One region of the Streptomyces sp. NPDC051020 genome, then DNA from elsewhere that is predicted to be linked to it. Evidence: riboswitches for the same ligand, from Rfam matches in the RefSeq annotation. Region 1 holds a riboswitch; each other region holds the start of a gene.

Region 1 (7,521 bases):
ACCGGCTCGGCCACGAGTCCGTCTGGACCGTTCCGTACGCGCACTTCTTCCTGGAACCGGGGGTCACCGCACGATGACCAGTCCGCACACCGTCCGCCCGTACCAGAGCTACGTCTACGCCTATCCGCACAAGACGGCGTACCGCCCGCTCACCGGCCACCCCGTCGGCCGGCCCGCGCTGCGCGAGCTGTGGGCGGGAGAGCCCAAGGACGCGCTCTCGCTCTATCTCCACATACCGTTCTGCGAGGTCCGCTGCGGTTTCTGCAACCTCTTCACCCGGATCGGCGCCCCCGACGAGCTGACGACCCGCTATCTCGACGCACTGGACCGGCAGGCCACCGCCGTGCGTGACGCACTGGGTGACGACGAGCCGGTACGGTTCGCCGCGACGGCGTTCGGCGGCGGCACCCCCACCTTCCTGACGGCCGCCGAGTTGGAGCGGCTCTGCGACATCGCGGAGAAGCGGATGGGCGCTGACCTGCGGTCCGTGCCGCTGTCGGTCGAGACCTCGCCGTCGACCGCAACGACCGACCGGCTGGCCGTCCTCGCCGACCGCGGGACGACCCGGATCAGTATCGGCGTACAGAGCTTCGTCGACGCCGAGGCACGCGCGGCGGTCCGTCCCCAGCGCCGCGCCGATGTGGAGGCGGCGCTCGGCCGGATCCGGGACGCACGCATCCCGGTCCTCAACATCGACCTGATCTACGGCATCGACGGACAGACCGAGATCAGCTGGCGTTCCTCTCTGGACGCGGCCCTCGCCTGGCTTCCGGAGGAGCTGTATCTCTATCCGCTGTACGTGCGCCCGCTGACCGGCCTGGGCCGGCTCGGTGCCGAAGCAGACGCGGCCTGGGACGAGGAACGGCTGCGGCTGTACCGGGCGGGCCGGGACCATCTCCTCGCCCACGGCTACGAGCAGGTGTCGATGCGGATGTTCCGCCGCACCGACGCCCCGCAGCAGGGCCCCGCCGACTACGCGTGCCAGACGGACGGCATGATCGGGCTGGGCTGCGGCGCACGCTCGTACACCAGTCGGCTGCACTACTCCTTCGACTACGCGGTGGAGATGCGGGAAGTGCGGGCGATCATCGACAGCTACACCGCCGCCGAGGACTTCTCCCGCGCGGAAGTGGGGCGGTATGTCGACGGCGACGAGGCGCGCAGGCGCCACCTTCTGCAGTCCCTCCTTCAGGCCGAGGGGATGCAACTGGCTGAATACCGCGAGCGGTTCGACGCCGCTCCCGGTGACGACTTCCCACGTGAGCTGGACCGGTTCGAGGCGCGCGGCTGGCTGGACGGGTCCGCCGGGGCGTCCGGGGTGCTACGGCTCTCGCCCGAGGGGCTCGCCCACTCCGACGCGCTGGGTCCCGAACTGTTCTCCCCCGCTGTACGGGCCGCGATGGCCGCGTACGAACCGAAGTGAGCACTCCCATGGATCTGACGATCCTCTATCGGGGTCCCCTGGCGTCGTGCGACTACGACTGCCCGTACTGTCCGTTCGCCAAGCGGCGCGACAGCCCGGAGCAGCTCCGTGCCGACCGCGCCGCGCTGGAGCGGTTCACCGCGTGGGCGGCGGCGCAGACCGGGGACAGGATCTCGGTGCTGTTCACGCCGTGGGGCGAGGGGCTGGTCCGTTCCTGGTACCGCCGCGCGCTGGTGGAACTGGCGCAGCTGCCGCACATCGGCCGGGTCGCGATCCAGACCAATCTCAGCGGTCGTACACGGTGGCTGGCCGAGGCCGGTGGAGTCGGCCGCGACAAGATCGCGCTGTGGTGCACGTACCACCCGGGGCAGACACCGTACGACCGTTTCCTCGCCAGGTGCCGGGAGCTGTCCGCTCTCGGTGTCCGGTACAGCGTCGGTGTCGTCGGTCTCGAGGAGCATGTCGACGAGGCGCGGCGGCTCCGTACCGACCTGCCCGACGAGGTCTATCTCTGGGTCAATGCCGCTGAGGGGCAGAGCTACACGGACGAGGAGGCGGACCGCTGGACGGCCCTCGACCCCCTCTTCCCGTACAGCCGTCACCCGCACCGCTCGGCAGGCATGCCGTGCCGGACCGGCGAGTCCGTCATCTCGGTGGACGGCGACGGCACGGTGCGCCGCTGTCACTTCGTCCCGGCCGAGCTCGGCAACCTGTACGACGGCAGCTACCGGCGTGCGCTCGGTCCGCGGGCCTGTCCGCTCACCGTCTGCGACTGCCACATCGGCTATGTACATCTGGAGACGCTGCCGTTGTACGACGTCTTCGCGGGTGGCGTCCTGGAGCGCATACCTGCCCGACGCCCGGGCATACCGGCGCCCTCGGGGCGCCGGTTCCTGCCCGTGTCCCCCGTCGCCGGACAGGCCTGAAGCCCCGGAGAGACAGAAAGGGAGCGGGGGGTGCGTGCATCGCAAGGCGGAGGATTGAGCGGTGGCGGAGCCATGGTGATGGACGACAACGCCGCGAGGTGAGCGCCCCAGCCCCGTGACCGCGTCCCCAATTGACGGTCGGTCTAAAGCGGCAGGAGGTCCGGCCGCTTCGCCTCGACGTGGTCGCCGGAGGACTCGCCGCGCAGGCGCCGCCCTATCCACGGAACCAGGTACTCACGCGCCCAGTGGATGTCGTCACGCCGGACCTCCAGCGTGCCGCGCTGTGCCTGCGGAGGCCATTCCTGGTCGGGATCGGCCGGCACATCGAGGCCGAGGACCTGGGCGGCGCGCAGCGCGACCCGGGTGTGCCCCTCGGGCGACAGGTGGAGCCGGTCGTCGTCCCAGGCCCGCCGGTCCTGCACGGACTTCAGCGACCAGAGGTCGAGGACCGGGCAGTCGTAGCGATCGGCGATGGAGCGCACATGGGCGGTGTACGTGGCGATCTTGCCGCGGAGATGGCGCAGGACGGGAACGCCGCGGGTGTCGAAGCCGGTCGTCACCAGGACGGTGCCGATCGAATCGGTGAGCTCGGCGACCGCGCGCTCGAAGCGCTCGGCCACGTCGTCGGGGTCGGTGCCGGGCCGGATGATGTCGTTGCCGCCCGCACAGAAGCTCACCAGATCGGGTGCGAGCTCCTTGGCGCGCGGTACCTGCTCCTCGACGATCTGATCGAGGAGGCGTCCGCGTACGGCGAGATTGGCGTACCGGAAGTTTCCGTGCGCGGAGCCCTCGGGGCTCGTCGCCGCGTCGGGGTCCGGGAGCTGGTCCGCGAGAAGTACCGCGAAACGGTCCGCCCAGCCGACGAAGGTTCCGTCCGGGCCGGGGTCTCCGACTCCCTCGGTGAAGCTGTCGCCAATCGCTGCGTACGACCCGATGGCGCCATGCCGGTTGCTGACGCCACGTTGATTGTTTCTCGAATCGTCTGCCACAAGCGCATATCCTGCACCGCCGAATGTGACCTACGCGACCGTAATAAAGGGTTGACGGGTGGTGAGATAGGCCACCCGGTCAGGTTTTGGTAAACGGGGAATAAGGCTGACCGGCACATGGGGGGCGGGAGAAGGAGCGGGGCTGGGTGCCTGCAGCTGCAAGGCGGAGGATTGAGCCACGGCGGAGCCATGGTGATGGACGACAACGCGGCAGATGTGCGTGCCCAGCCCCGCGACGCCGCCCCCATGTGCCGGTCGGCCTGAGCGAAGGGGCGGCGCGCCGCTGCGCACCGCCCCTTCACCGAGCCGACCGGATCAGCCGTGGATCAGACGTAGATCCCGTGCGAGGCCAGGTAGGCGATCGGGTCGATGTCCGACCCGTACGCCGGGCCGGTGCGGATCTCGAAGTGCAGGTGCGGGCCGGTGGCGTTGCCGGTGGCACCGGAGAGGCCGACCTGCTGGCCTGCGGTCACGGTCTGGCCCGCCGAGACGGAGAGCGAGGACATGTGGCCGTACTGCGAGTAGTGGCCGTCGGCGTGCTTGATGACGACCTGGTTGCCGTACGCGCCACCCCAGCCGGCGGTGACGACGGTGCCGGAGGTGATCGCCTTCACGCTGGTGCCGGTGGGGACCGGGAAGTCGATACCCGTGTGGCTGCCGCTGGACCAGTTGGAGCCGGAGGCACGGTAGGCGGTGGTGTGGTTGCCCGGGACCGGGTGGACGTAGCCGGAGCTGTTGCTCTGGCCGGCCGAGGCGGAGGCCGTGGTGGTCTTGACGGAGTCCGAAGCCTTGGACTGCGACGCAGACTTGTCGGCCGAGGAGGTCGACGGAGCCTTCGACGGAGCCGGGGCGGACTGCGTGGTGTCCGTCGTCGCGGCGGAGCCGGCCGACTTGCCGCCGAGCGTCAGCTTCATGCCCGGGAAGATCAGGCTCGGGTTCTCGCCGACGACCGTGCGGTTGTCCTGGTACAGCTTCTGCCAGCCGCCCTCGACCTGCTGCTCGGCGGCGATCTTCGACAGGTTGTCACCGTCGGCGACGGAGTACGTCCGGGTCTCGGCCTGCTTCTTGACGACGGGCGCGGCCTCGGCGGCGGCGTGCGTGGCTGCCGACTGCGCGGTGGGCGCGGCCTGCTCCGCAGCGTGGGCACCGGTGGCGCCGAGCAGCGGAAGGGCGATAACAGCCCCACCGGCACCGATGGCGGCGACGCCACGGGCGATCGTGCTGGACTTGGTACGGCGATGCTTACCCGATGCGGGCATGAAGAATTTCCTCTCCGGCGCCTACGAGGTGAGCTGTCGGGTTCGGGCTGGAGATGCCCGGTCGCAGTTCGCGACTTCACCCCGAGCCGACCGGATCTCTCCGGGCGGCGGCTTACCTGGTTCCCCCGCTCCTGCCACACGTGAGTGGGTGCGAATTCCGGGCGGCGGCAGGATTAGGCGGTCCGTCCGGATTGAGGGTGACCGTAGGCGAGCGAGGACGGCGGAAACAAGCCACTCATTACTCAATGGATTCCGCGCCGGGAAATCGGCGCGGAATCCTGGTCACCCTCCGTGGATTACGGATCTTGGCTTTCCGCGCGTCGCCCGGAATACCCATCCCTGGCACCACCACACACCGTCACGAATATGATCCCGCTCACGAGAAGGGCATCATCTCCCGTAGAAATAGGCTATGTTCCGCTAAAAGACGCAATACGGACATGTCGCGGGCGTTCGCCACGTCGGAGCCTCAGCACCTTCGCGTCCAGGTCCCCCCTCAGCCCGGTGTGCAGACCCTGATGCAGCAGCGCGGCACCGTGGTGGACCGCCCCGGTGTCCAGGTCGGTGTAGGTCGCCGCGGGGTCGAGCCCGCGCAGCCGCAGGGCCGGCGGCCGCTCCCCGTACCGCTGTGCCTCCAGCCACATCAGCACCACGGCCTCGTCGCCGTGCACGTACTGCACGGCGCTGAGCCCGCCGCGGGGGGCACGCAGCCTGTACAGCGCGCCGTGCTGCACCGCGGGACGGATCTCCTTGTAGAGATCCACCCAGCTCCGCGCCTCGGCCAGCTCCTCGTCACTCCACTCGGTGAGATCCCCGCCGACCCCGAGCACCCCGGCCATCGCGCTGACGAAGCGGAAGCGCAGCGAACTGACCCTACTGTTGAGCTGGACATTCGGACTGTCGGTGACCCAGGCGGCCATCACCCGCGCCGGATGGATCTGCCCGAAGCCCTCCTGGATGGCGAGCCGGTCGAGCGGGTCGGTGTTGTCGGAGGTCCACACCTGGTCGGTACGGGCGAGGATCCCGAGATCGATCCGGCCACCGCCGCCCGAACAGGACTCGAAGGCGACGCCGGGGTGGGCGGCCCGCAGCCGGTCGATCAGCGCGTAGAGCGCGTCCACATGCGCGATCCAGAGCTTCTGCGGATAGTCCTCGCCCGGCCAGCCCGCATCGGTGAAGCAGCGGTTGAAGTCCCATTTCACATAGTCGATCGGGGCACTGGAGAGCAGCCTGTCGAGCTGCTCCCACAGATGGTTCTGCACATCGGTCCGGGCCAGGTTGAGCACCAGCTGATGACGGAATTCGGTCCGGGTCCGCCCAGGGAAGTGCTGCACCCAGTCGGGGTGCGCGCGATACAGATCACTGTCGGCGTTCACCATCTCCGGCTCGACCCAGATGCCGAACTGCATGCCGAGTCCGTGCACTTCGTCGGCGAGCGGCTTCAGCCCGCCGGGGAATCGCTCGGGGTTGGGGGTCCAGTCACCGAGTCCGGCCCGGTCACTGGTGCGCTGCCCGAACCACGCGTCGTCCACGACGAACAGCTCGACGCCCATCGCCGCGGCGCGCTCGGCGAGGGCGCGCTGCTGGTCCTCCGCGATATCGAAGCCGGTCGCCTCCCAGGAGTTGTAGAGCACCGGCCGCAGGCTCTCGGCGTCCGGGACGACATGGGCCAGTTGCCAGGCGTGCCAGGACCGGCTCGCCCCGCCGAACCCTTCGGCGCTCCACAGTCCGGCGAACACCGGTGTGGTGTACGTCTCCCCCGGTGCGAGCCGCAGCAGCCCGGAGTCGTCGTATCCGGCGCCTCCGGTGATCTGCACGAGCCCGTCGGGGAGCTGCTGCACCGCGATCCGCCACGAGCCGGACCAGCCGAGCGCGCAGCCGTACACCTCGCCGCCCTCCTCGGTGGCGGCGCCGTCCGCGTCGAGCGCCACCCAGGGCAGGAACTGGTGTCCGGTGTGGCCGCGCCTGCTGGAGAGGACCTTCTCGCCGTACGTCAGCTCCGACCGTACGAGCTGTGACTCGGCCGCCCAGCGACCGTGCAGCTGGCTCAGCCGCCAGCTGTCGCGGGCGGGCAGCGCCCAGGCCGCCGCGTCGGCGCGCAGCAGCTCCAGTGGCGGACCGTCAGGACCTGTGTGGGTGACGGTGGCCCAGCGCTCGACGACATCGGAGTCGTCCCGCATCCGGTAGTGCAGCGTGAGCGCGAGCCGCTGCACTGAGTCGGCGAACGCGATACGGAGTTCGTCGCCGTCCACGGCGGCCCCGGCGAACACCCATTCGGTGCCACGGACTTCGGGGGTGCGTACGGAGAGAGCGGGCCGGACGAAGCGGGGGCCACCCTCGACCGGGTACTCCTCGCGGCCGTCCATCTGCGACTCGAAGCCCCGCAAGGGCGGCTCGGGCGCGGCGGCGAGGGCCTCGGCGGCCGCGAGGGAGATCTGCGGTCCCCAGTGCAGATGCAGCAGTTCGTCCCGGCCGGTGAGGTGCAGCGCGTAGCTGCCGCTCGCCCCGGTCAGCAGCCAGGTCCGGCCCTGGTCACCCGTCTCGATCATTTCATCCCCGCATTCCCACAGTTCCGCACATCATCGACCGCCGGCCGACGGCCGGGCAACGCCCGTGCGAGGGGAAATCCGTGGGGTGTTCAGCAGGAAACGACCGAGATCATTGCCAGAGAATTCAATGTCGTATCGTCGCAGGAACTGACCTCGCCGGCGAGCCGCGCCGACGCCAGACACTCCAGGAGACACCGTGACGCAGCAGGTGCCGCAGGTCCCGTCGACGGAACCCGAGCTGGCAGGTGTGCGCAACTTCCGCGATGTGGGCGGACTGCCGACCGTGGACGGCCGCCGGGTGCGGCATGGACGGCTCTTTCGCAGCGGTCACCTCGCGCACGCCACCGACGAGGACGCGGCGTTCCTCGGCGGTCT
Region 2 (7,521 bases), on a different contig from region 1:
CAGCGGCCAGCACGACTCCGCCCAGTGGGACACCGGCGCACATCAGACCGCCGCGTACGACCCCTATGCCGCGTACGGGACCCAGCACCCGCAGCAGTACGACGCCACCGCGACCTGGATGCCGGAAGCCCCGGGCATCCCCGCGCAGGGCGGCGCTCCGGACACCTCGGGCGAGTGGGACACCAGCGGCTGGCACCAGAACGGCCAGTGGGCGACGACCGGGACGGCTGCCTACGACACCGGCGCGTACGACGCCACTGCCTGGAACACCGGCGCCACGCCCGAGCACGAACAGCAAACCGTGCACACCGCGCACGAGTCGTACGAACCCGAACAGGCCGCGTACGAGGTGTACGAGGACCAGGGTTCCTACGCTCCGTACGAGGCCTACCCGCCGGCCGGGACCGCGGAGCCCGCGGACATCACCGCGACCTCCGAGTTCGGCGTCGTCGACGTGGACCCGGACCTCGACGCCGACGCCGACGCGGACGACGCGGCAGACCGGGCAGACCACGCGGTGCACCACACCGTCGGCATCCCCCGCCCTGCGAGCCGTTCCGTCACCCGCGGCGGCGGTGGCAGCCGCGGCCGGCGTCGTACCGCCGCCAAGCGTTCCGCTCTTCTCACCGTCGCCGTCCCCTCCGCCTGCGTGATGAGCGTCGCCGGTATCGCCGCCGCCTCCGTCGGCGGACTCGGCAGCGGCGAGGACACCAAGGACGACACCACGTCGATGGCGGCCGCCGACCCCGGCAGCGTCAAGGCGGTCGCCGCCAACAACAAGCTCGACACCCAGCTCGCCAACCTCAGCGCCGACGCCGAGAACTTCGCCGACCGCGCCAGCCGCACCCAGGAGCGCATCGACCTGAGGGAGCGGCAGGCCGCCGAGAAGAAGAAGCGCGAGGAGGAGGCCGCCCGGAAAGAGGCGCTGCGGCCCAAGTTCCTGCTGCCGGTCCAGCAGCACGGCCTCAGCGCATACTTCGGCCAGGCGGGCGTCAACTGGATGTCCGTGCACACGGGCATCGACTTCCCCGTCTCGTACGGCACTCCGGTGATGGCCGCGACCGACGGCACCGTACGCACTCAGTGGAACAGCGCCTACGGGAACATGGCCATCGTCACCACGGCCGACGGCACCGAGACCTGGTACTGCCACCTCAGCAGCACCAGGATCCGCTCGGGCCCGGTCAAGGCCGGTGACGTCATCGCCTACTCCGGGAATTCCGGCAACTCCACCGGCCCGCACCTGCACTTCGAGGTCCGGCCCGGTGGCGGAGCGGCCATAAACCCGCTGCCCTGGCTCCGCAGCCACGGCCTCGACCCGTCCTGAGCAGCCGAGCCCGCCACAGCACAGACCCCACCCGCCGACGGGGCGGACACCCGCGCCCGCCCCGTCGGTTCCGGGGCGAGACCCTAGAGCTTTTCCACCGGCGCGTACCGCAGCAGCAGCTTCTTGGGCCGCTCGTCCCCGAAGTCGACCGTCGCCTTCGCCTGGTCGCCGATCCCCTCGACCGCCGTCACCGTGCCGAGCCCGAACTGGTCGTGCGTGACCCGGTCCCCGACCACCAGCGTGACCGTCGGCTTGTCCGAGGTGCGCCGGGTCGCGAAGCCCGAGGGGCCCGAGCGGGCGCGTGACGAGGACAGCGACGACGTGATCCCCGACGTCGGTCCGGCCGGGGCCGCCATCGGCCCGGTCCGCTTCCACTCCAGGTGCTGGTCCGGGATCTCCTCCAGGAACCGCGACGGCGGGTTGTACGAGGGCTGACCCCACGCACTGCGCATCGCCGCCCGCGTCAGGTAGAGCCGCTCACGGGCACGGGTGATCCCGACGTACGCGAGGCGCCGCTCCTCCTCCAGCTCCTTGACCTGTCCCAGGGCGCGCATGTGCGGGAAGACGCCGTCCTCCATCCCGGTCAGGAAGACCACGGGGAATTCGAGCCCCTTGGCCGTGTGCAGCGTCATCAGTGTGATGACGCCGGAGCCGTCCTCGTCCTCGTCGGGGATCTGGTCGGAGTCGGCGACGAGCGCGACCTTCTCCAGGAACTCGGCGAGTGTGCCCGTGCCTGCACCTTCTTCCCCGGCGGACTCCCCCCGCTCCTGCTCGAATTCGAGCGCGACGGCGGCGAGCTCCTGAAGGTTCTCGATCCGCGTCTCGTCCTGCGGGTCGGTGGACGCCTGGAGCTCGGCGAGATAGCCGGTCCGTTCCAGCACTGCCTCCAGCACCACGGCGGGGCCCGCGCCGGACTCGACGATCGTGCGCAGTTCCTCCATCAGCGTGTTGAACCGCTTGACGGCGTTGGCCGAGCGGGCCGCCATGCCGTACGCCTCGTCGACGCGGCGCAGTGCCTGCGGGAACGTGATCTTCTCGCGCAGCGACAGGGCGTCGATCATCGCCTCGGCGCGGTCGCCGATACCGCGCTTGGGCACGTTGAGGATGCGGCGCAGCGGAACGGTGTCCTCGGGGTTGGCGAGGACCCGGAGGTAGGCCAGGATGTCCCGGACCTCCTTGCGCTCGTAGAAGCGCACGCCGCCAACGACCTTGTAGGGCAGGCCGACGCGGATGAAGATCTCTTCGAAGACGCGGGACTGCGCGTTCGTCCGGTAGAAGATCGCGACGTCGCCGGCCTTCGCGTCGCCCGCGTCGGTCAGCCGGTCGATCTCGTCGGCGACGAACTGCGCCTCGTCGTGCTCGGTGTCCGCGACGTAGCCGGTGATCCGGGCGCCCTCGCCCGCCTTCGTCCAGAGGTTCTTGGGGCGGCGGCTCTCGTTGCGCTCGATGACCGCGTTGGCAGCCGAGAGGATCGTCTGCGTGGAGCGGTAGTTCTGCTCCAGCAGGATCGTCGTCGCGTTCGGGTAGTCCTCCTCGAACTGGAGGATGTTGCGGATCGTCGCGCCGCGGAAGGCGTAGATCGACTGGTCGGCGTCACCCACGACGCAGAGCTCGGCGGGGGCGTCGGCCTCTCCGGCCGGGCCGACCAGTTCGCGTACGAGCGTGTACTGCGCGTGGTTGGTGTCCTGGTACTCGTCGACAAGGACGTGCCGGAAGCGGCGGCGGTAGTGCTCGGCGACGTCGGGGAACGCCTGGAGCAGATGGACCGTCGTCATGATGATGTCGTCGAAGTCCAGCGCGTTGGCCTCGCGCAGCCGGGACTGGTACATCGCGTACGCCTGGGCGAGCGTCTTCTCGAAACCGTCCGCGGCCTGGCCGGCGAAGGTCTCCTCGTCGATCAGCTCGTTCTTCAGGTTCGAGACCTTGGCCGTGAACGACTTCGGCGGGAAGCGCTTCGGGTCGAGGTCCAGATCACGGCAGACCAGGGCCATCAGCCGCTTGGAGTCGGCCGCGTCGTAGATCGAGAACGACGAGGTGAAGCCGAGCCGCTTCGACTCGCGGCGCAGGATCCGGACGCACGCACTGTGGAACGTCATGACCCACATGGCGTTGGCGCGCGGTCCGACGAGCTGCTCGACGCGCTCCTTCATCTCGCCCGCGGCCTTGTTGGTGAAGGTGATCGCCAGGATCTGGCCTGGATGCACGCCGCGCTCGGCCAGCAGGTGGGCGATGCGGTGGGTGAGCACCCGGGTCTTGCCGGAGCCCGCGCCGGCGACGATGAGCAGCGGCGATCCGGCGTGCACGACCGCGGCGCGCTGCTCGGTGTTCAGCCCGTCGAGCAGGGCGGCGGAGTCGATGGCGGGGCGGTGAGCGCCGTCCCGGTAGTACGCGTCCCGAGGTGGCGGGGGCGCGTCGAACACGCCCGCGAAGAGGTCCTCCGGCACCGCTTCGGGTGCGGAGTCCTCGGGGGGCGGCGGGGGTTCTTCCTCCGAGTGCTGGAGGCCGGCCAGGAAACTGTCGTCAAAGAGGCTGCTCATCGCCTCACGAGTCTAGGGCGACGCACCGACACTCTGCGGCCGCATGGAGAAGCGCGACCGGAAGGCGCCTACATACGGAGAACGCCCACCCACGCCCCGTAAGGAAATCGGGGCCCGGGCCGCCTCCTTCGCCCCCTCTTCACCGAGGTCACGAAAACGTATCGGACATATCGAACATCAACCTTCACAGCGGCACCACGGTTGGCTAGCGTGCTCCGTCGGGCGGCCCGTACCCCCTTGAGGCGAACCACGCCGAGCGGGCTCCCCCGCCGAATCCGGGCTGCCCGCGGGGAGTTCGGAACCGGGGACCCATAGGCAAAACCGGGGTGAATCGGTCTGTATCCCCACTCGGACCGTAGGGCAGCCTTCCGTTCCGCCCGAACCCGACAGCTAACCCGGTAGGCGGTCCACGGAAGGAGATGCCGGCTTTGGCATCGCATCGCAAACCGCGCAGCCGGGTACGCACCACCACCCCCGCCGTCGGGCTCACGACCGCCGCACTGGCAGGGGTGACCCTGCTGTCGACCCAGAGCGCCATGGCCGCCCCGAGCTCACCCAAGCCCAGCATCGAGGACGTACAGAAGAAGGTCGACGACCTCTACCGGCAGGCGGGCACCGCGACCCAGCAGTACAACAGGGCGAAGGAGGCCTCCGCCACGCAGCGCGGCAAGGTGAACGCCCTGCTGGAGGACGTGGCCGAGCGCGCCGACAAGCTGAACGAGGCACGCAGGACGCTCGGCAACTACGCGGCCGCGCAGTACCGCACCGGCTCCATCGCCCCGACCGCCACCTTCTTCCTGGCCGACGACCCGCAGTCGTACTTCGACCAGAACCAGCTGATGGACCGGATGACCGCCCAGCAGCAGAAGGCGGTCACGGACTTCCGTACGCAGCAGGCGGCAGCGGCGAAGAAGCGCACCGAGGCGGTGCAGAGCCTGGAGACGCTCACCGAGTCCCAGGCCACACTCCGGACCAGCAAACGATCCGTCCAGAAGAAGCTGGGCGAGGCGCGCGCGATGCTGTCGAAGCTGACGGCCGAGGAGAAGGCGCGGCTGGCGGCACTGGAGCGCGAGAAGGAGGCGGAGGCCAAGCGCAAGGCGGAGGAACTCGCCCGCCGACAGGCCGCCGCCAAGGCCGAGGCGGACCGCAAGGCCCAGGAGGCGGCGAAGGCGGCCGGCTCCACCGGCACCACGGGGACGGGCACGGGAACCGGGACCGGCTCGGACACCAGTGCCACCACGAAGGCCGAGAAGGTTCTCGCCTTCGCCCGCGCCCAGATCGGCAAGCCGTACGTCTGGGGAGCGACGGGCCCCTCCTCGTACGACTGCTCGGGGCTGACTCAGGCCGCCTGGAAGGCGGCGGGCGTCGACATCCCCCGCACCACCTGGGACCAGGTGAAGACCGGCACCCGGATAGCCACGGCCGACCTCAAGCCGGGCGACCTCGTCTTCTTCTACGACGACATCAGCCACGTCGGTATCTACAAGGGCGACGGCATGATGATCCACGCCCCGAAGCCGGGGGCGAACGTCCGCGAGGAGTCGATCTACTACATGCCGATCTACGGCAGCGTGCGCCCGGCGTGACGGCGGGCCCTCATGCACGAGTGAGCCCCTGCCGGGTCCGGCAGGGGCTCACTCGCGCATGAGGGTGGTCCGGCTCAGAGGCCCGACAGCCTCTCAGGTCCAGAGCATCGCGATGAAGATATTGGCGACCGTCAGTCCGCCGACCGCCGCGAACACGCCCTTCTCAGCCTTCTCCTCGTCCCGCTTGATGTAGACCAGCGCGAGGATCACCACCAGGACCGCCAGCTTCACGCCGATCTTGATGTTGTTGACCGAGTGGCCGTCGGCCTGATTGAGCCCGACCAGCGCGACGCCGGTGACCAGCATGGTCAGCGCGCCGTGCAGCATCGCCGGGACGAAGCGTGCCGTTCCCGCGCCCATCGCCTTCATCTGGGTCAGGAAGCCGCCCAGGAGGGAGGCGATGCCGATGATGTGCAGCGCGACGAAGACATTGATGAGTACGTCCATGAGGCAGCAGCCTAGCCGGGGCCATATCACCCCTCTTCGGCGAGGTGGGGGCTCCTCGGCATTTCGCTTGCATCTGCAACAATTGCCTGACTCTGGTGTGATTTTCCGGTCACTCAACGACAACACATCGCTAAATTCGGGCAATAACCGTCATTGCGACTCTTCCCCGCGCCCCGGGCCTAGCGTCCCTGTCCAGGTGGCCGGCTTCACCACCGCTCCGCACCCGGACGGCAGCCCGGTCACCCCGCCGAGAAATCCGGCGGCGGGCCGCTCCCCCTGTTGGCGTGCCGCCGCCGGACCTCAGCGGCCCGCCGGTAGGCCCCGACGGGCAGTCGACACAAGGAGCCCCGTCCCCGTGGCAGCGCATCGGAAACCCAGGCAGCGCCCGCACCCCGGCTCCGCCGCCCGCACCGCAGCCACCCTCGCCTTCGCCGCGGCGGCGACCGCCGTCGCCCTGCCGGGCTCCGCGCACGCCGAACCACAGCCCACCCCCTCCCGGATCAAGGCCGCGGTGGACCGGCTGTACCACGACGCCGAGGTCGCCACCGAGCAGTACAACGGCGCGAAGGAGAAGGCGACCGCCGCCGCCAAGTCCCTGAACGCACTACGCGACGAGGCCGCCCGCAGGACCGAACGCCTCAACGCCTCCCGCAACGCACTCGGTTCGCTCGCCGCCGCGGAGTACCGCACCGGCGGCCTCGACCCCGCCGTGCAGCTGGCGCTGTCCTCGGACCCCGACCAGTATCTGCAACGGGCCTCGTACGTGGACCGGGCCGCCGACCGCCAGGCGGCCGAGGTCTCCAACGTGCGGCGGCAGGTGACCGAGATCGCCCAGCTGCGCACGGAGGCGAAGGACGAGCTGGCGGACCTCACCGCCCGCCGTGCCGACCTGAAGAAGCACCGGACGACGGTCAGGGCCAGACTGGCGGATGCCCAGAAGCTCCTCGACACCCTCTCACCCACGGAGCGCGCCGAGTTCGAACGCTCGGACACCGCCCGCGCCGCCGCCCGCGCGGATCGCAGCGCCCCGCGCTTAGGCACCGCCGAGGCCCCCAACGCCCGCGCCGCGGAGGCCATCGCGTTCGCCTACGGGGCGCTCGGCAAGCCGTACGTCTGGGGCGCGACCGGACCGTCCTCGTTCGACTGCTCCGGGCTGACCCAGGCCGCCTGGCGCTCCGCCGGCGTCTCACTCCCCCGCACCACCTACACCCAGATCAACGCCGGCCGGAACATCCCCCGCTCCGAACTCGTCCCTGGCGACCTGGTGTTCTTCTACTCCGGGATCAGCCATGTCGGTCTCTACATCGGCGACGGACAGATGATCCACGCGCCGCACCCCGGAGCGCCGGTCCGCATCGCGCCGATCGACGGCATGCCCTTCGCGGGAGCGACCCGGGTCGCATAGGCTCCCTTGCTGCACAGTTCGCCGTCCTGAGTCCGGAGCCCCGACCGGACCGGTCGAAGGGGAGCCCTCGTATGCCCATGGACACCGACGTCCAGACCTACGCCCAGACACTCGCCCTCCGCTCCCCCGGCCACCTCCGGGTCGGCCCGTTCACCGTCCGCCACAACCCGAACTGGTCGCTGAAGTACGCCAATTACGCGATCCCGGACCGGGACTCCG
Region 3 (7,521 bases), on a different contig from region 1:
CCCAACAACGCGGTGCTGTCGGTCGTCGGCGACATCGACCCCGAGCAGACGCTCGCCTGGATCGAGAAGTACTTCGGCTCCATTCCGTCCCACGACGGCAAGCAGCCGCCGCGCGACGGCACGCTCCCCGAGATCATCGGCGAGCAGCTGCGCGAAGAGGTCCACGAGGAGGTCCCGGCACGGGCGCTGATGGCTGCCTACCGGCTGCCGCACGACGGCACCAGGGAGTGCGACGCGGCGGACCTCGCGCTGACCGTGCTCGGCGGAGGCGAGTCCTCCCGGCTGCACAACCGCCTGGTCCGCCGCGACCGCACGGCCGTTGCGGCAGGTTTCGGGCTGCTGCGGCTGGCCGGCGCGCCCTCGCTCGGCTGGCTGGACGTGAAGACGTCCGGCGGTGTCGAGGTGGCGCAGATCGAGGCCGCGGTCGACGAGGAGCTGGCCCGATTCGCCGCCGAGGGCCCCACGCCCGAGGAAATGGAGCGCGCTCAGGCACAGTTGGAGCGCGAGTGGCTGGACCGACTCGGTACGGTCGCGGGCCGCGCCGATGAACTCTGCCGGTTCGCCGTGCTGTTCGGCGACCCGCAGCTCGCCCTGACCGCCGTCCAGCGGGTCCTCGACGTCACCGCGGACGAGGTCCAGGCGGCGGCCAGGGCCCAGCTGCGCCCCGACAACCGGGCGGTGCTCGTCTACGAGCCGGTCGAGCCGGCCGAATCCGCCGACGCGGAAGCCGATGAGACGGACACCGACACCGACGCGCACGAAGGGGCGGACAAGTGACCGACGCTGCCGCGACTGGAGTATCGATGGAGTACCACCCGCAGCCGACCCCCGGCACGGCCAGGCCCTGGGCCTTTCCCGCACCCGAGCGCGGCGCCCTGCCCAATGGGCTGACGGTGCTGCGCTGCCACCGTCCCGGCCAGCAGGTCGTCGCGGTCGAGATCTTCCTCGACGCCCCCCTGGACGCCGAGCCCGAGGGGCTCGACGGCGTGGCCACGATCATGGCGCGGGCCCTTTCCGAGGGCACCGACAAGCACTCCGCCGAGGAGTTCGCCGCTGAGCTGGAGCGTTGCGGCGCCACCCTCGACGCGCACGCCGACCATCCCGGCATGCGGGTCTCCCTGGAGGTTCCGGCCTCCCGGCTGGCCAAGGCGCTCGGGCTGGTCGCCGAGGCGCTGCGGGCGCCCGCGTTCGCCGACAGCGAGATCGAGCGACTGGTGAACAACCGGCTCGACGAGATTCCGCACGAGCAGGCCAATCCGGCCCGGCGTGCCGCCAAGCAACTCTCCAAGGAGCTCTTCCCGGCCACGTCGCGGATGTCACGCCCGCGCCAGGGCACCGAGGAGACGGTGGAGCGGATCGACTCCGCGGCCGTGCGCGCCTTCTACGAGGCCCATGTCCGGCCGTCCACCGCGACCGTCGTCGTCGTCGGCGACCTCACCGGTATCGACCTGGACGCCCTGCTCGCCGACACCATCGGCGACTGGACCGGGAACACTGTGGAGCCCCGTCCGGTCCCGCCGATCACCGCCGACGACACCGGCCGCGTGGTGATCGTCGACCGTCCGGGCGCTGTGCAGACGCAGCTGTTGATCGGCCGCATCGGCGCCGACCGGCACGACAGCGTGTGGCCGGCTCAGGTCCTCGGCACCTACTGCCTGGGCGGCACACTCACCTCCCGGCTGGACCGGGTGCTGCGCGAGGAGAAGGGCTACACCTACGGCGTGCGGGCCTTCGGGCAGGTCCTGCGCTCAACGGCCCCGGACTCCGCCTCCGGGGTGACCGGCGCGGCGATGCTGGCGATCAGCGGCTCGGTGGACACGGAGTCCACCGGACCGGCGCTCGACGACCTGTGGAAGGTCCTGCGGACCCTGGTGGCCGAGGGGCTGACCGACGCCGAGCGCGAGACCGCCGTGCAGAACCTCGTGGGTGTCGCCCCGCTGAAGTTCGAGACGGCTGCCTCCGTCGCCGGCACGCTCGCCGACCAGGTCGAGCAGCACCTCCCGGACGACTACCAGGCGCAGTTGTACGCCCGCCTGGCCGAGACCGGCACGGTCGAGGCGACCGCAGCCGTGGTCAACGCCTTCCCCGTGGACCGGCTGGTCACGATTCTCGTCGGCGACGCCGCGCAGATCGAGGAGCCGGTCAGGGCGTTGGGCATCGGAGAGGTTTCAGTCGTCACCGGCTGATGCACCAAAGTCCCACAAAAAGGGGCGAAGAGAGACCCTGGCGAGTCGCTTCTCGCCAGGGTCTTCCTTTTTGCCCGATTCGAGACGAAAACGTCTTGCTTGCCCTGTGGGATGCGCTACAAAGCACCCTGTCCGTTTGGTGAATGAAAGTGCCCCCGCCTAGCGTCGGCTCCGCTGTCCGTCACTCGTATGCCGCATCCGTGGCGCCGGGCAGTGATCGCCGAGTCCCCGTCAGGCGCGAGCCTTGGGAGCCGGGGACCCATGCAGTCCCTGGGGTGAATCGGATGCCGCGACCTCCTGTGAGGCCGGGGATCCGTAGGAGACCTTCCTGCTCCGAACCCGTCAGCTAACCCGGTAGGCGAGAAGGAAGGAAAGGACCAGCTACTTCATGGCGTTCACTCGCCCCACCGGGAAGCACCGTGCCCCGAGCCGCCTGAAGCGCAGGAGCGCACGCGTCGCCGGAGTCGCGACACTGGCGACCACCGGCGTCATCGGCGGACTGGCCTCTCCGGCCCTCGCCGCGGATGCCGAGGCCCCCTCCGGCAATGAAACCGGTCTGACCCAGATCGTCGCCATCGAGGATGCCCTCGCCGACCAGGTGGCCACCCAGGCCGAGGTGCAGAAACGCCAGGCCGACGTCGCCGCGAAGGCTGCTGAGGCCGCCAAGGCCGAGGCGGCGGCGAAGGCCAAGGCCGAGGCGGCGGCGAAGGCCAAGGCCGAGGCCCGCGCCAAGGCGGCCCGTGACGCGAAGGCCCGCGCCGCCCGTTCCGCCGAGCGCACCCGCCTGGGCTCCTACCAGCTCCCGGTCGCCGGTTCGTACGTCACCACCGGCTACAAGTCGAGCGGATCCCTCTGGTCCTCCGGTCGCCACTCGGGCATCGACTTCCACGCCGCCTCCGGCAGCTCCGTCGTCGCCGTCGGCGCCGGCACGGTCGTCGAGGCGGGCTGGGGCGGCGCATACGGCAACAACATCGTGCTGCGGATGACGGACGGCACGTACACCCAGTACGGCCACCTCTCGTCGATCGGCGTCTCCGTCGGCCAGAGCGTCGGCGCGGGCCAGCAGATCGGCCTCTCCGGCTCGACCGGCAATTCCACCGGACCGCACCTCCACTTCGAGGCCCGCACCACGCCTTCGTACGGCTCCGACATGGACCCCGTGGCGTACCTGCGCGCCCATGGCGTGAACGTCTGACCGACGTCCCGTCCCCATGCGCCGAAGGCCCCGGCTTCCCCCGGGGCCTTCGGCGTGTCCGTTCCTGCCGAACCGCCCCGCGGAACCGTCCCCGGGCCAGAAGATATTCATGGTTTTCGGACCGGCTTCGGAAATGCAGTCGCCTTGCAATAGAGTCACGGCACATGCGTCGATCGGCCGCGTTTCGCGGGGGATTAAGGCGGAGGTTCGGACATGCGTATTCCGGCGCAATCGGTATGCACGGCAATCCGTGACGACATCGTCTCCGGTGTCTTCGAACGCGGCGGCAGACTCACCGAGGAGCTGCTCGCGCGTCGTTACGGGGTCTCCCGTGTCCCCGTGCGGGAAGCGCTGCGCACCCTGGAGTCCGAGGGCTTCGTGGTCACCCGCCGACATGCCGGTGCCTGTGTCGCCGAGCCCACCGAACAGGAGGCCGCCGACCTTCTGGAGGTACGGATGCTGCTGGAGCCGCTGGGTGCGGCCCGTGCCGCGCAACGCCGCACCGAGGCGCACATCAAGGTGCTGCGCGGCCTGGTCAGGCTGGGTCAGGACAGAGCGAGGCGGGGTGCGGGGGAGGATCTGCGCTCCCTGGGCGACTGGTTCCACGAGACGCTCGCCCAGGCGTCCGGCAGCCCCGGGCTCATCGCGCTGCTCACCCAGCTACGCCGCAAGATTGCCTGGATGTACTCGGTCGAGCAGCCGGCCTGCCCGGCCGATTGCTGGGGCGAGCACGGGGCCATCGTGGACGCCGTGGCGCGCGGCGACGCGGAACGGGCCAGGGCGCTGGCCGCCCAGCACGCCGAGCGGGCCACCGCCGCGCACCGGCTGCGCCGCGCGGGCGGTGCTCCGGGCCGTGATGCCGGCGCCCCCCGGTCCGGCGGCCGGGTGAGGCCTTCGCGACATGCCGTAAACACCGCGAGTGGCCGGTATTAACACCTGCGCCGTATACAAAGTGAAGTAAGTGCGGGGCTTTCTTTCGGCTCCCCGAAATTCGCTCCGGAGGCATTGTCGGTATCAGAAAACGAAGGAGCCGCGATCCCGGTTGGGGGTATCGCGGCTCCGCCACGGAAATGGACCCGACAGGAACCGGCCGGAAAGGCTTCCACCTGATCGGAACCCTGGAATCAGACGGTCTCCGGGAGTTCCTCGAGCCCCTCGGTGACCAGCTTCGCCAGCCGGTCGAGCGCGGCCTCCGCGTCGTCCGCCTCGGAGGCGAGCACGATCTCCTCGCCGCCGTGCGCGCCGAGACCGAGCACCGCGAGGATGGAGGCGGCGTTCACCGGGGGGCCGTCGGGCTTGGCGATCGTCACGGGGATACCGGACGCCGTGGCCGCACGAACGAAGATGGAAGCGGGGCGGGCGTGCAGGCCCTCGGTCCAACCGACATTGACGCGACGCTCAGCCATGGTTCTGCCCTTCACGGATCAATGATTGTCCAGACCAGCCTCTCACGCAGTGCACTGTTGCCCGCCGACCCGCGACCCGGCCCCAGCCCGTGCTGCACGGCTGATCGGAGCTCTCAGACTGCCCTGGCCCCGGGCCCTATGCGACCGCTGACCGCGCCGTAGGCTTGGCCCATGCAGCCCACGCCGGAGCAGAGTCCGCACCACGCGTACCCCGACCACTGGGAAGCGGATGTGGTGCTCCGCGACGGCGGTACGGCCCGCATCAGGCCCATCACCACGGACGATGCCGAGCGCCTGGTCAGCTTCTACGAGCAGGTCTCCGACGAGTCGAAGTACTACCGGTTCTTCGCTCCTTACCCCCGTCTGTCCGCCAAGGACGTCCACCGCTTCACCCATCACGACTACGTCGACCGGGTGGGGCTCGCCGCCACGGTCGGCGGTGATTTCATCGCCACTGTCCGCTACGACCGGATCGACGCGAACGGCCGGCCGGCCTCCGTCCCCGCCGACGAGGCCGAGGTCGCCTTTCTCGTCCAGGACGCGCACCAGGGCCGCGGCGTGGCATCGGCGCTCCTCGAACACATCGCCGCAGTGGCGCGTGAGCGCGGCATCCGCCGCTTCGCCGCCGAGGTGCTGCCCGCCAACACCAAGATGATCAAGGTGTTCCGTGATGCCGGGTACACCCAGCAGCGCAGCTTCGAGGACGGCGCCGTCCATCTCACCCTCGACCTCGAACCGACCGCCGAGTCCCTCGCCGTCCAGCGCGCCCGTGAGCAGCGGGCGGAGGCGCGGTCGGTGCAGCGGCTGCTCGCACCGGGGTCCGTCGCCGTCATCGGCACCGGGCGTAACCCCGGCGGGGTCGGCCGCACGGTTCTGCGCAACCTCCTCGGCGCGGGCTTCACCGGCCGTGCGTACGCCGTGAACAACTCGTTCGCCGCAGACCAGGGAACGATCGACGGCGTCCCCGCGCACCGCTCCATCGGCGAGATCGGTGAACCAGTGGACCTCGCGGTCGTCGCCGTGCCCGCTGACCGGGTCCCGGAGGCCGTCGCCGACTGCGGCGAACACGGCGTTCAGGGCCTCGTGGTCCTCTCCGCCGGATATGCCGAATGGGGTGCCGAAGGCAGGGAAAGGCAGCGCGAACTGGTCCGCCAGGCCCGCTCGTACGGCATGCGCATCATCGGCCCGAACGCCTTCGGGATCATCAACAACGCGGACGCCGTACGGCTGAACGCCTCCCTCGCCCCCGAGCCGCCCGCCCCGGGGCGCATCGGTCTGTTCACGCAGTCGGGCGCGATCGGCATCGCCCTGCTCTCCGGGCTCTACCGGCGCGGCGCGGGTCTGTCGACGTTCATCTCCGCGGGCAACCGCGCCGACATCTCGGGCAACGACTTCCTCCAGTACTGGTACGAGGACCAGGACACCGACGTCGCCCTGCTCTACCTCGAATCCCTCGGCAATCCGCGGAAGTTCACCCGCCTCGCGCGGCGCACCGCAGCGGTGAAGCCGGTCGTCGTGGTGAAGGGGGCCCGGCACAGCGGAAGCACCCCGCCCGGTCATGCGGTGCCGGTCAGCCGGATCCCGGACGCGACGGTCTCCGCGCTCATGCGGCAGGCGGGCGTGATCCGCGTCGACACGGTGACGGAGATGGTCGACGCGGGCCTACTCCTCGCCGACCAGCCCCTCCCGGCGGGTCCCCGGGTCGCGATCCTCGGCAACTCCGAGTCCCTGGGCCTGCTCACGTACGACGCCTGCCTGGCCGAGGGGCTGCGCCCGCGCCCGCCCCGCGACCTCACCACCGCGGCCACCCCTCAGGACTTCCGGGATGCGCTGGCGGAGGCACTCGCCGACCGGAGCTGCGATGCGGTGATCGTGACGGCGATCCCGTGGGTCGGCGAGAACGGCCAGGCGGAAACGGGTGACGGCGAGGTCCTGGCCGCCGCGCTGCGCGCGGCGGCGGCCACGGGGCCGGCCAAGCCGGTGGCCGTGGTCCACGTGGAGATCGGCGGGCTGGCGGAGGCGCTCGCGGCCGCCAGCAGCACGGTCGCGGCGCCGCGGGTGGCCGCGACGGCTGCCCCGGGTGCTTCGGCGTCGGCGGACGGCAAGAGCACCCCGCGCGTCACGAGCCCCACAGGCGCTTCAGCCACGCCGAGCATCACCGGCACCCCAGTCGGCTCAGCTCCGCCGGATCCCCCGGCCCAGCCGAACGCCCCCGGCTCCGGTGCCCCCACGTCGTCCGCTCCCTCCACCGGCCGGATCCCCGCCTACCCCGCCGCCGAGCGTGCCGTCCGTGCCCTCGCCGAGGCGGTGAAGTACGCGCAGTGGCGACGGCAGGCCGCGGTGCCCGGCAAGGTGCCCGAGTTCCTCGAGGACACCATCGACGAGGCGGGCGCCGCCGAACGTATCGACGCACTCCTCGGGCCCGACCCCGATCCCCGGGGCCGTCAGCTCAGCCACGACGAGGCGCGCGAACTCCTTGGCCGCTACGGCATCTCCGTACGGCCGACGCTCCCCGCCCTCGACCCGGACGCCGCCCTCGCCGCGGCTGCCCGGCTCGGCTTTCCGGTGGCGCTCAAGACCACCGCGCCTCATCTGCGCCACCGTGCCGACCTCGGCGGCGTACGGCTCGACCTCGCCAACGAGACCGCGCTGCGCCGGGCGTACAGCGAGCTGACCGACCTGCTCGGCAAGCCCACCGAGCTCCAACCGGTCGTCCAGTCCATGGCACCGCGCG
Region 4 (7,521 bases), on a different contig from region 1:
CACTCCCGGCAGAGCTCCTCCAGCGTCGGCAGCATGGCGGTGATGCACAGTCTGCCGAACACCTCCCTGGTCATCAGGGACACGCCCTCGTCCGCGGGCAGCCCCAACACCCGCATCATCAGCGGCACGAGCTCGGCGTCCGGCGGCTCCCCGCCGATGCGGTAGGGAAGTTTCCGGGCGGCCAGTAACGGTTCGAGCTTCGGCGGTGCGACGACGAGGATATCGTCCCCACGCGCCGCGCAGGCGTCGATGAACGGGACAAGCGGGCTGAAGTGGCCCGATCCGCTGGTCGAGGCGACAAGTACACGCATGGCACGAGCGTAGGGATCGGCGCCCCACACCCGCAGGACCGCATTGCGCCGACTTCCGGCACTCCGCCATCGTCCCGCCCTGCTGCCCGCCCACCGGCCCCAGGCGGCGGTACGGACCCGACGACGGGGCCCACGCGCAACCCGTCCGGTGGATTCGTGGTGCTGCAAGCAGACGTACGAGGGAAGGAGAGTGAAATGCCTGAACTCTCCGCACCCGTCATCAAGCTCGTACGGCAGACCACCGAGCCTGTCGCGGCGCAGACCCTGCGCTCCACGGCGGCCGCGGTCATCTCCTATGTCGTCGCGGAGTGGACCCTTCCTCAGCCGGTACCGCTGACGGCTCCACTGACCGCGCTCCTCGTCGTTCAGGTCACCCTGTACGCGACGCTCACCACGGGCATCCGGCGCGTCAACTCCGTCGTCGTCGGGGTGCTCATCGCCATCGGCTTCAGCGCCCTGGTGGGTCTGAACTGGTGGAGCCTGGGTCTGACGATCTTCAGCTCGCTGATCATCGGACGGGTGGTGCGGGTGGACGAGTTCGTGCCGGAAGTCGCCATCAGCGCGATGTTGGTCCTCGGCGTCTCCCAGGTCGCCGCCACCGCCTGGGACCGCGTTCTGGAGACCCTGATCGGTGCGGGCGTCGGCCTGTTGTTCAACCTGCTCGCGCCGCCCGTATGGGTGCAGAACGCAGGCGTGTCCATCGACGAACTGGCGCGGGAGATGGGACAGATGTTCCGGGCCATGGGCGAGGAGGTCGGCGGCCACATCTCGGTCGCGCAGGCAGCTGCGAGACTGCACGACGCCCGCAGACTGGACCACGACATCGTGGCCGTCGACGCCTCGCTCCGGCAGGCCGAGGAGAGCCTCCTGCTCAACCCCCGGATCCGGCAAGGTCTTCTGTACCGCATCGTCCTGCGTACCGGACTCGACACACTGGAGATCTGTGCCGTTGTACTCCGTGTGCTGGCCCGCACGCTGACGGACCTGGCCAAAGCCCGGACCGGGGAAACCATGTTCCCGCAGGACGTGGCCGCCTCGCTCCGGGAACTCTTCGCGCAGATGGCCGACGCCATCGAGAGCTTCTCCACGCTGATCACCACTCCGGTGTCCGCCAATGCCGAGGAGGCGGAGTCGCGACTTGCCGCCGCACTGGCCGCCAGCCGCGCCACTCGGGACGTGGTGGCCGACCTCCTGCTGGAGGACGTTCAGGAGCACCCCCGACAGTGGCAACTGCACGGTGCGCTGCTCGCCGAGGTCGACCGCATTCTGGATGAGCTGGACATCGACAAACGCGCCGAACGCCTTGGCGAGGAACTCGACCGCCACTCCGCTGAACTGCACGAACGCCATCCCCGGATCGCCGCAATTCGGCGGCGGCTCGGCAGCCACCGGGCCCCGCAGCCGACAGTCCCGGGAGGGTGAGGGCGAGGCGATGGGACATCCGTTCCTGGCCGGTTTCGAGCCGGGGGAGAACGGGCTCCGGAACATCGAGGCCGAGGAATATGACGAGGGATGGGAGCTGCTCCGGCCCATCGCGCACCCGGTCGCCCAGCCGACCCCGGGTCCCCAGGGCACGGTTCCCGCGGACTGGGAGTGGCAGCTGCACTGAAGCCGCGCTCCTCATCCACCGGCAGGCGTACAGGGCGTCAGGCACGGGTCGGTGATCCCGCCGGGACAGGCGAGACGGTCGATGTCCCAACCGGCGCGCCCCGCTCCGGCCTGATAGGCGCTTTCGTAGAAGGCGAGTACAGTCGCACGGGGATCGCCCTCGGCGCGGGCCGCGTCGTACGGCAGTACCGCCAGGTGGCTGCCGCCACGATCCACCCATTGCGCCGACACCGGAGTGAGCGGTTCCTCCGCCAGCCGCGCCGGTTCGGGAGCGGTGTACGAGTAGAAGGCGGGCGCGGCGAAATTGTCGTCACCGAACCAGAAACCGAAGCTGATCACTTCCCGGGAGTAGGCCTCCCGCGTCACCGGGTCGATCTGCGCGGGCTGGTCGATCTGACGCTCCGAAAAGCGGGTGTGAGCGATATCGAAGGTGTGCCAGAAATGGTGCACGGGACTGACTTTCCCCGAAAACCGCGCGGCGAATTCCTCCAGTACCAACGCCACTTGACTGAGGACCTGCCAATACCGGTTTGCCTGTTCGGGATCGTATGCCGCGTGCTCCGTGTCCTCGGCGAACGGCCGGTCGGCGTCGGACAGATCGAATGGCTTGGGGAATTTGATATTCACCTCGATACCCAGCGCGTCCAGGGCGGCCATGACCTTCTTGTGGAAGGTAGCCACAGACTGGCCCGAAAGCGGGAACGAGACCGTCACGCCGTCCAGTCTTGTGATGACGAGTTGATGGCCGACGAAGTCGAAGTCCACCGTGAAAATCGGGTTGCCGTCGATCTGTCCCATGGGGCGGGTGGTGATACCCCGGCCAGTGAGGTGAAACGGAACGTTCCACCAGTGATTGCGCCGGACACCGGCCGCGAGACGGATCTTTCCGACGATCTGCGCGAAGCGGTGGAGCGTCTCTTTGGTGTCACGCCACTCGGCGAGCGGCATGGGCGGGAACAGCTCCATCGCCATCACTTCTCTCGTGCTGCCGGACAGTCCCGGCGGGTGGGCAGGGCGTTCTTCCGCACCATCATGGCCACGCCGAAGATGTACGGCACCTTGTGCGGCCACCATGGTGTCGTTCGCGTGAACCTGCACGACCTGGCCGGTGGGCGGCCACTCGCGCGCCGCAGTCGGAGCAGGCAGATGACGCGCGACTGCTCCCGGTCGCCTCCCCGGGGGGACGCCCTTCCCGACGAGCCGAAGCCCGAATGCCTGCCCCTGACGTCAAAATCTCCCGAATGTCCCAATTTTGGCGATAAGGGGAAGTTGCTCGCCGTTCTGGTGAACGTGCAACCCGTGCGGGCCCGAGGACTTTCGTGCCGGGCAAATCGCCCTTTTCGGGCCGAGTGGTGAGAGTCACCTTCCGGGCCCGCGGACGAAGCGGCGTGCCGCCCGGTTCCCTTCTGTGCCAAGAAAGTTGGCTTCGCGGACCGGGGTGGATTGCGAAAATTTCCGCGACTCGATCTTGTAAATGAATTGTGATCGAGAAATGTGGGCTTGTTCAGGTCGGAGTTTCTCGCCTACGGTCACCGTCAATCCGGATGGAACGCCGAATCCTGCCGCCGTCCGGGAACCCGACCACTCACGTACGGCAGGAGCGGGGGACCCACGTAAGCCGCCGATCCGGTATCCGGAACGGCTAGGGGTGAAGTCGTATTCCCATACGGCGAGGCAACTCCAGCCTCAACCCGACAGCTCACCTCGTAGGCGACGGAGAGGAATACGCCATGCCCGCACAGGTTAACCACCGTCGCCGTAAGTCCAGTTCGCTGACTCGCGGACTCATCGCCGTGAGCACGGGCGGTGCCGCTCTCGCGCTTCCGATGATCGGGGCAACCGTTGCCTCGGCAGCGCCGGCGCAGCCTGTCACCGCCGCCGTCGCCAAGACAGCGGCGCCCGCTGCCGCCCCCGCCAAGCCGACTGCCGTGCGGGCAGCTACGCCCACCGTCTATTCCGTGATAGCCGGTGATTCCCTTTACAAGATCGCCCTGAGCCATTCCGTGAGCGGCGGTTGGCAGCAGCTGTACAAGGACAATCGAGCGGTCATCGGAGCCGACCCCGGCGTCCTTCACGCGGGCCAGAAGCTCACCATCGGCGCCACCGCGCCCGCGGCAGTCGCATCCACGACGGCCGCGAGCACTGCCGCCGCCGTCACCGCGAAGCCCGCGACGTACACGAACGACCTCGACGGCTGGATCAAGGAGTCGCTGGCCGTCATGGCCCAGCACGGCATCCCCGGTAGCTACAACGGCATCCACCGCAACATCATGCGCGAGTCCGCGGGCAACCCCCGGGCCATCAACAACTGGGATTCGAACGCCGCCAAGGGCACGCCGTCCAAGGGTCTCCTGCAGGTCATCGACCCCACGTTCCGCGCCTACCACGTGCCCGGTACGTCGATGGACCCTTACGACCCGGTCGCCAACATCACGGCCGCGTGCAACTACGCCGCCGCCAAGTACGGCTCGATCGACAACGTGTTCGGGGCCTACTGACGCCCGGTTGGGTTGATTCGGGCATGACGGGTGGCGAAGGTCCGATGGGGCTTCGCCACCCGTTCCCGTCGGTGTCGCGCACGGGGGGCGATTCAGAAGTCGATCCGCATGACGATTCGCCCGAGTGTGGGCCTGCCGACCTCGACGAACCCTGCGTCGGCGAAAGCGTCACGGCTGCCGACAGGGAGCTCGCCCCAGGGGGTGACGGCACCCGGCCGATCGAGGAAGGCCACCGCGGCCGGCCCGCCTGACGCACGGCGTTGCCCGTCCGGGGCGCCTCGATCGGGCGCATGTTACCCATCGGTATGTAGTGACTTAACATGCGAACCGCAGTAGAACCAGTTTCACTCTCTGGAGAGTGAGGCGTGTCACATGAGTGACTCTAGCATGCACAATGCAGGCCCGAAGGGCGTTTCGCGTCGCAGGTTCATCACAGGAACTGGTTCTATTTTAGGAGCCGTGGCCCTCGCAGGCCACACCACCCCGGCCCAGGCCGGGGTCGGCTCCGCAACCGCCCCGATCGACTCCGGGGCCCATGTCCAGGCCCTGGTGATCGGCACCGGATACGGCGGCTCCGTCGCCGCACTGCGTCTCGCCCAGGCGGGCGTCGACGTGCACATGGTCGAAATGGGCATGGCCTGGGACACCCCCGGCCCGGACGGCAAGATCTTCGCCAACACGACAAGCCCGGACAGCCGGTCGTACTGGCTCCGCACCAGGACCAAGCAGCCCCTCAGTAACTTCCTCGGCTTCCCCATCGACAAGAACATCGCTCGCAACACGGGGATCCTCGACGCCGAGGAGTTCAGCGGGATCACCGTCTACCAGGGCCGCGGCGTCGGTGGCGGATCGCTGGTCAACGGTGGGATGGCGGTCACTCCCAAGCGCGAGAACTTCGGAGCCGTCCTCCCGTCGGTGGATGCCGACGAGATGTACGACATCTACTACCCGCGCGCCAATGCCGGGCTCGGGGCCGGCACCATCGACCCGGCCTGGTTCGACACCGCCGCGTGCTACCAGTACGCCCGGGTCGGCCGTGAGCAGGCCCAGCGTGCCGGCTTCCCGTTCGTCTTCGTGCCCACCGTGTACGACTGGGACTACATGAAGCAGGAAGAGGCAGGAACCGTCCCCAGGTCCGCGCTGGCCGGTGAGATCCTCTACGGCAACAACTACGGCAAGAAGTCGCTGCAGAAAACGTACATCGACCGGATCAGGGCCACCGGCAGGGTCGTCATCTCGCCGCTCCACAAGGTCACTTCGGTCGCCCCGGCAGCAGGTGGCGGTTACACGGTCGTCATCGACCAGATCGACACCGGCGGTGTCACCACGGCCACCAAGACGGTGACCGCCGACCGGGTGTTCTTCGCGGCCGGCAGCGTGGGCACCAGCAAGCTGCTGGTGAAGCTGAAGGCCACCGGCGCGCTCGCCGGCCTGAACAACGAGATCGGTAAAGGGTGGGGCGACAACGGCAATGTCATGTGCGGCCGGGCCAACCACATGTGGGACCCGACCGGCAGCCTCCAGGCGTCCATTCCCACGGGCGGCATCGACAACTGGGCCGCCGGTGGCGCGTTCGCCGAAGTCGCGCCGCTGCCGACCGGGATCGAGACGTACGCGTCGTTCTACCTGTCCATCACCAAGAACCCGAACCGGGCCGAGTTCTCCTGGAACGCCGCGACGGGCACGGTCGACCTGAACTGGCAGACCGCCTGGAAGCAGCCGTCCATCGATGCCGCCAAGACGATCTTCGACCGGATCAACCAGAAGGAGGGGACGATCTACCGGACCGATCTCTTCGGCACCTACAAGATCTGGGGTGACCACCTCACGTACCACCCGCTCGGCGGCGCGGTGCTGAACCGGGCCACCGACAACTATGGCCGCCTGCACGGCTACTCCGGCCTGTACGTCATCGACGGCTCGCTGATCCCCGGCAATACCAGCGTCAATCCGTTCGTCACCATCACCGCGCTCGCCGAACGGAACATCGAGAAGATCATCGCCACCGACCTGTGACGGTCAACGGCCGGGCAGCGCGCACCTGGTGTCGAGACCCAGCACATGGTTGAGCCGGCCGAACGCCAGCCATGATCCGATGCTCATGCTCAGCTCCACGATCTCGAGCTGGCTGTAGTGCGCGGTCATCCGGGACCAGAACGCGTCGTCGAGATTGTGGTGATCCAGGGCGTACCGCTCGGCGTATTCGGCGGCCAACCGGGTCCGGTCGTCGAACACGTCGGTGGTACGCCACTGGGTCACCGCGTCGGCGAATTCCTCCTCGACCTTCACGCCGTCACGTTCGGTCCGCCAGTCGAGGCAGAAGGCGCACCCGTTGATCTGGGCGATCCGCAACCGCGCGGCTTCGAACTCGCGCAGTCCCAGGGTCGTGTGGGCGTACACCGACAGCGAGAAGTTGGATGCGGCGATCCCGATCCCGGGTACCATCTCACCCCACACGTACTCGATCGCGTCCTTGCCCTCGGGGATGTCGATGTTCATGGATGTCTCCTTCCGAGCTTGCCGACTGCTGGGCGCAGCGGGACGTCGAGCGCGTCGTAAAGTCCTGGTTCCGCGTCCACGAGCCAGTCGATGGCACTCACGAGCCGGCCGACCGCGGTGGCGTTCCCGCCCGCGGACCTGTTCTCGCCCTCGTCGGTGGCCTCGACCGTGACCTCGATGCGCGGGCAGCCCTCGATGATGACTCGATGTGCGCCGTCCCCGTCGGGCGGCTTCGGCCAGTCCGGTGCGCAGGAGGGGTGGATGCGCGTGATGTGCTCGATGACGATGCGGGGTTCGCCCCCGACGATGCCCTGCACTTCGAACCGCACGGCGCCCTGGGTGCCGGCCTCGAACGTGCCCATCGTCCTGGTGCTCACCGTGGCGTCGAGCGGGCGCCGGTCCAACGTCTCGCGGATGTCGTCGAGTTCGGCTCCCAGAGCCCTGGCCATCAGCCGTATCTGTCCACCCCACACCATGGTCGGGACGGTCGGTGCGAGCATCAGCGGCTCGTACTCCATCGGCTGGCCCATGCCGACCAGGTACCGGACCGATTCCTCCTGGTCGTAGGTGGAGTAGTCGAAGATCTCCTGACAGCGGATCACGTC

The links. Region 1 has a riboswitch for cyclic di-AMP ahead of AB0N06_RS26340 (LysM peptidoglycan-binding domain-containing M23 family metallopeptidase). Riboswitches for the same ligand answer to the same signal wherever they lie in the genome.
Region 2: linked by a shared signal. The riboswitch ahead of AB0N06_RS05065 (NlpC/P60 family protein) and the one ahead of AB0N06_RS26340 (LysM peptidoglycan-binding domain-containing M23 family metallopeptidase) in region 1 are both predicted to bind cyclic di-AMP.
Region 3: linked by a shared signal. The riboswitch ahead of AB0N06_RS07335 (M23 family metallopeptidase) and the one ahead of AB0N06_RS26340 (LysM peptidoglycan-binding domain-containing M23 family metallopeptidase) in region 1 are both predicted to bind cyclic di-AMP.
Region 4: linked by a shared signal. The riboswitch ahead of AB0N06_RS36020 (LysM peptidoglycan-binding domain-containing protein) and the one ahead of AB0N06_RS26340 (LysM peptidoglycan-binding domain-containing M23 family metallopeptidase) in region 1 are both predicted to bind cyclic di-AMP.

The regions. Positions count from the first base shown of each region.
Region 1 is NZ_JBFBCG010000055.1:5,006-12,526, reverse strand. Features, by position in the region: gene AB0N06_RS26360 (STM4013/SEN3800 family hydrolase) at 1-77, shown strand, start outside; gene AB0N06_RS26355 (STM4012 family radical SAM protein) at 74-1,423, shown strand; gene AB0N06_RS26350 (STM4011 family radical SAM protein) at 1,432-2,349, shown strand; gene AB0N06_RS26345 (SGNH/GDSL hydrolase family protein) at 2,493-3,338, opposite strand; gene AB0N06_RS26340 (LysM peptidoglycan-binding domain-containing M23 family metallopeptidase) at 3,665-4,597, opposite strand; cyclic di-AMP (ydaO/yuaA leader) riboswitch at 4,601-4,758, opposite strand; gene AB0N06_RS26335 (alpha-galactosidase) at 5,008-7,146, opposite strand; gene AB0N06_RS26330 (tyrosine-protein phosphatase) at 7,343-7,521, shown strand, end outside.
Region 2 is NZ_JBFBCG010000005.1:157,598-165,118, reverse strand. Features, by position in the region: gene AB0N06_RS05075 (M23 family metallopeptidase) at 1-1,327, shown strand, start outside; gene pcrA (DNA helicase PcrA) at 1,411-3,864, opposite strand; cyclic di-AMP (ydaO/yuaA leader) riboswitch at 4,122-4,285, shown strand; gene AB0N06_RS05065 (NlpC/P60 family protein) at 4,284-5,450, shown strand; gene AB0N06_RS05060 (hypothetical protein) at 5,544-5,897, opposite strand; gene AB0N06_RS05055 (C40 family peptidase) at 6,253-7,302, shown strand; gene AB0N06_RS05050 (GNAT family N-acetyltransferase) at 7,374-7,521, shown strand, end outside.
Region 3 is NZ_JBFBCG010000009.1:7,813-15,333, forward strand. Features, by position in the region: gene AB0N06_RS07325 (pitrilysin family protein) at 1-777, shown strand, start outside; gene AB0N06_RS07330 (pitrilysin family protein) at 804-2,186, shown strand; cyclic di-AMP (ydaO/yuaA leader) riboswitch at 2,395-2,562, shown strand; gene AB0N06_RS07335 (M23 family metallopeptidase) at 2,575-3,381, shown strand; gene AB0N06_RS07340 (GntR family transcriptional regulator) at 3,595-4,314, shown strand; gene AB0N06_RS07345 (HPr family phosphocarrier protein) at 4,506-4,787, opposite strand; gene AB0N06_RS07350 (GNAT family N-acetyltransferase) at 4,959-7,521, shown strand, end outside.
Region 4 is NZ_JBFBCG010000132.1:1,144-8,664, reverse strand. Features, by position in the region: gene AB0N06_RS36040 (glycosyltransferase) at 1-311, opposite strand, end outside; gene AB0N06_RS36035 (aromatic acid exporter family protein) at 507-1,733, shown strand; gene AB0N06_RS36030 (hypothetical protein) at 1,744-1,920, shown strand; gene AB0N06_RS36025 (DUF5996 family protein) at 1,932-2,885, opposite strand; cyclic di-AMP (ydaO/yuaA leader) riboswitch at 3,460-3,645, shown strand; gene AB0N06_RS36020 (LysM peptidoglycan-binding domain-containing protein) at 3,650-4,417, shown strand; gene AB0N06_RS36015 (hypothetical protein) at 4,510-4,650, opposite strand; gene AB0N06_RS36010 (GMC oxidoreductase) at 4,790-6,433, shown strand; gene AB0N06_RS36005 (carboxymuconolactone decarboxylase family protein) at 6,437-6,916, opposite strand; gene AB0N06_RS36000 (dihydrodipicolinate reductase) at 6,913-7,521, opposite strand, start outside.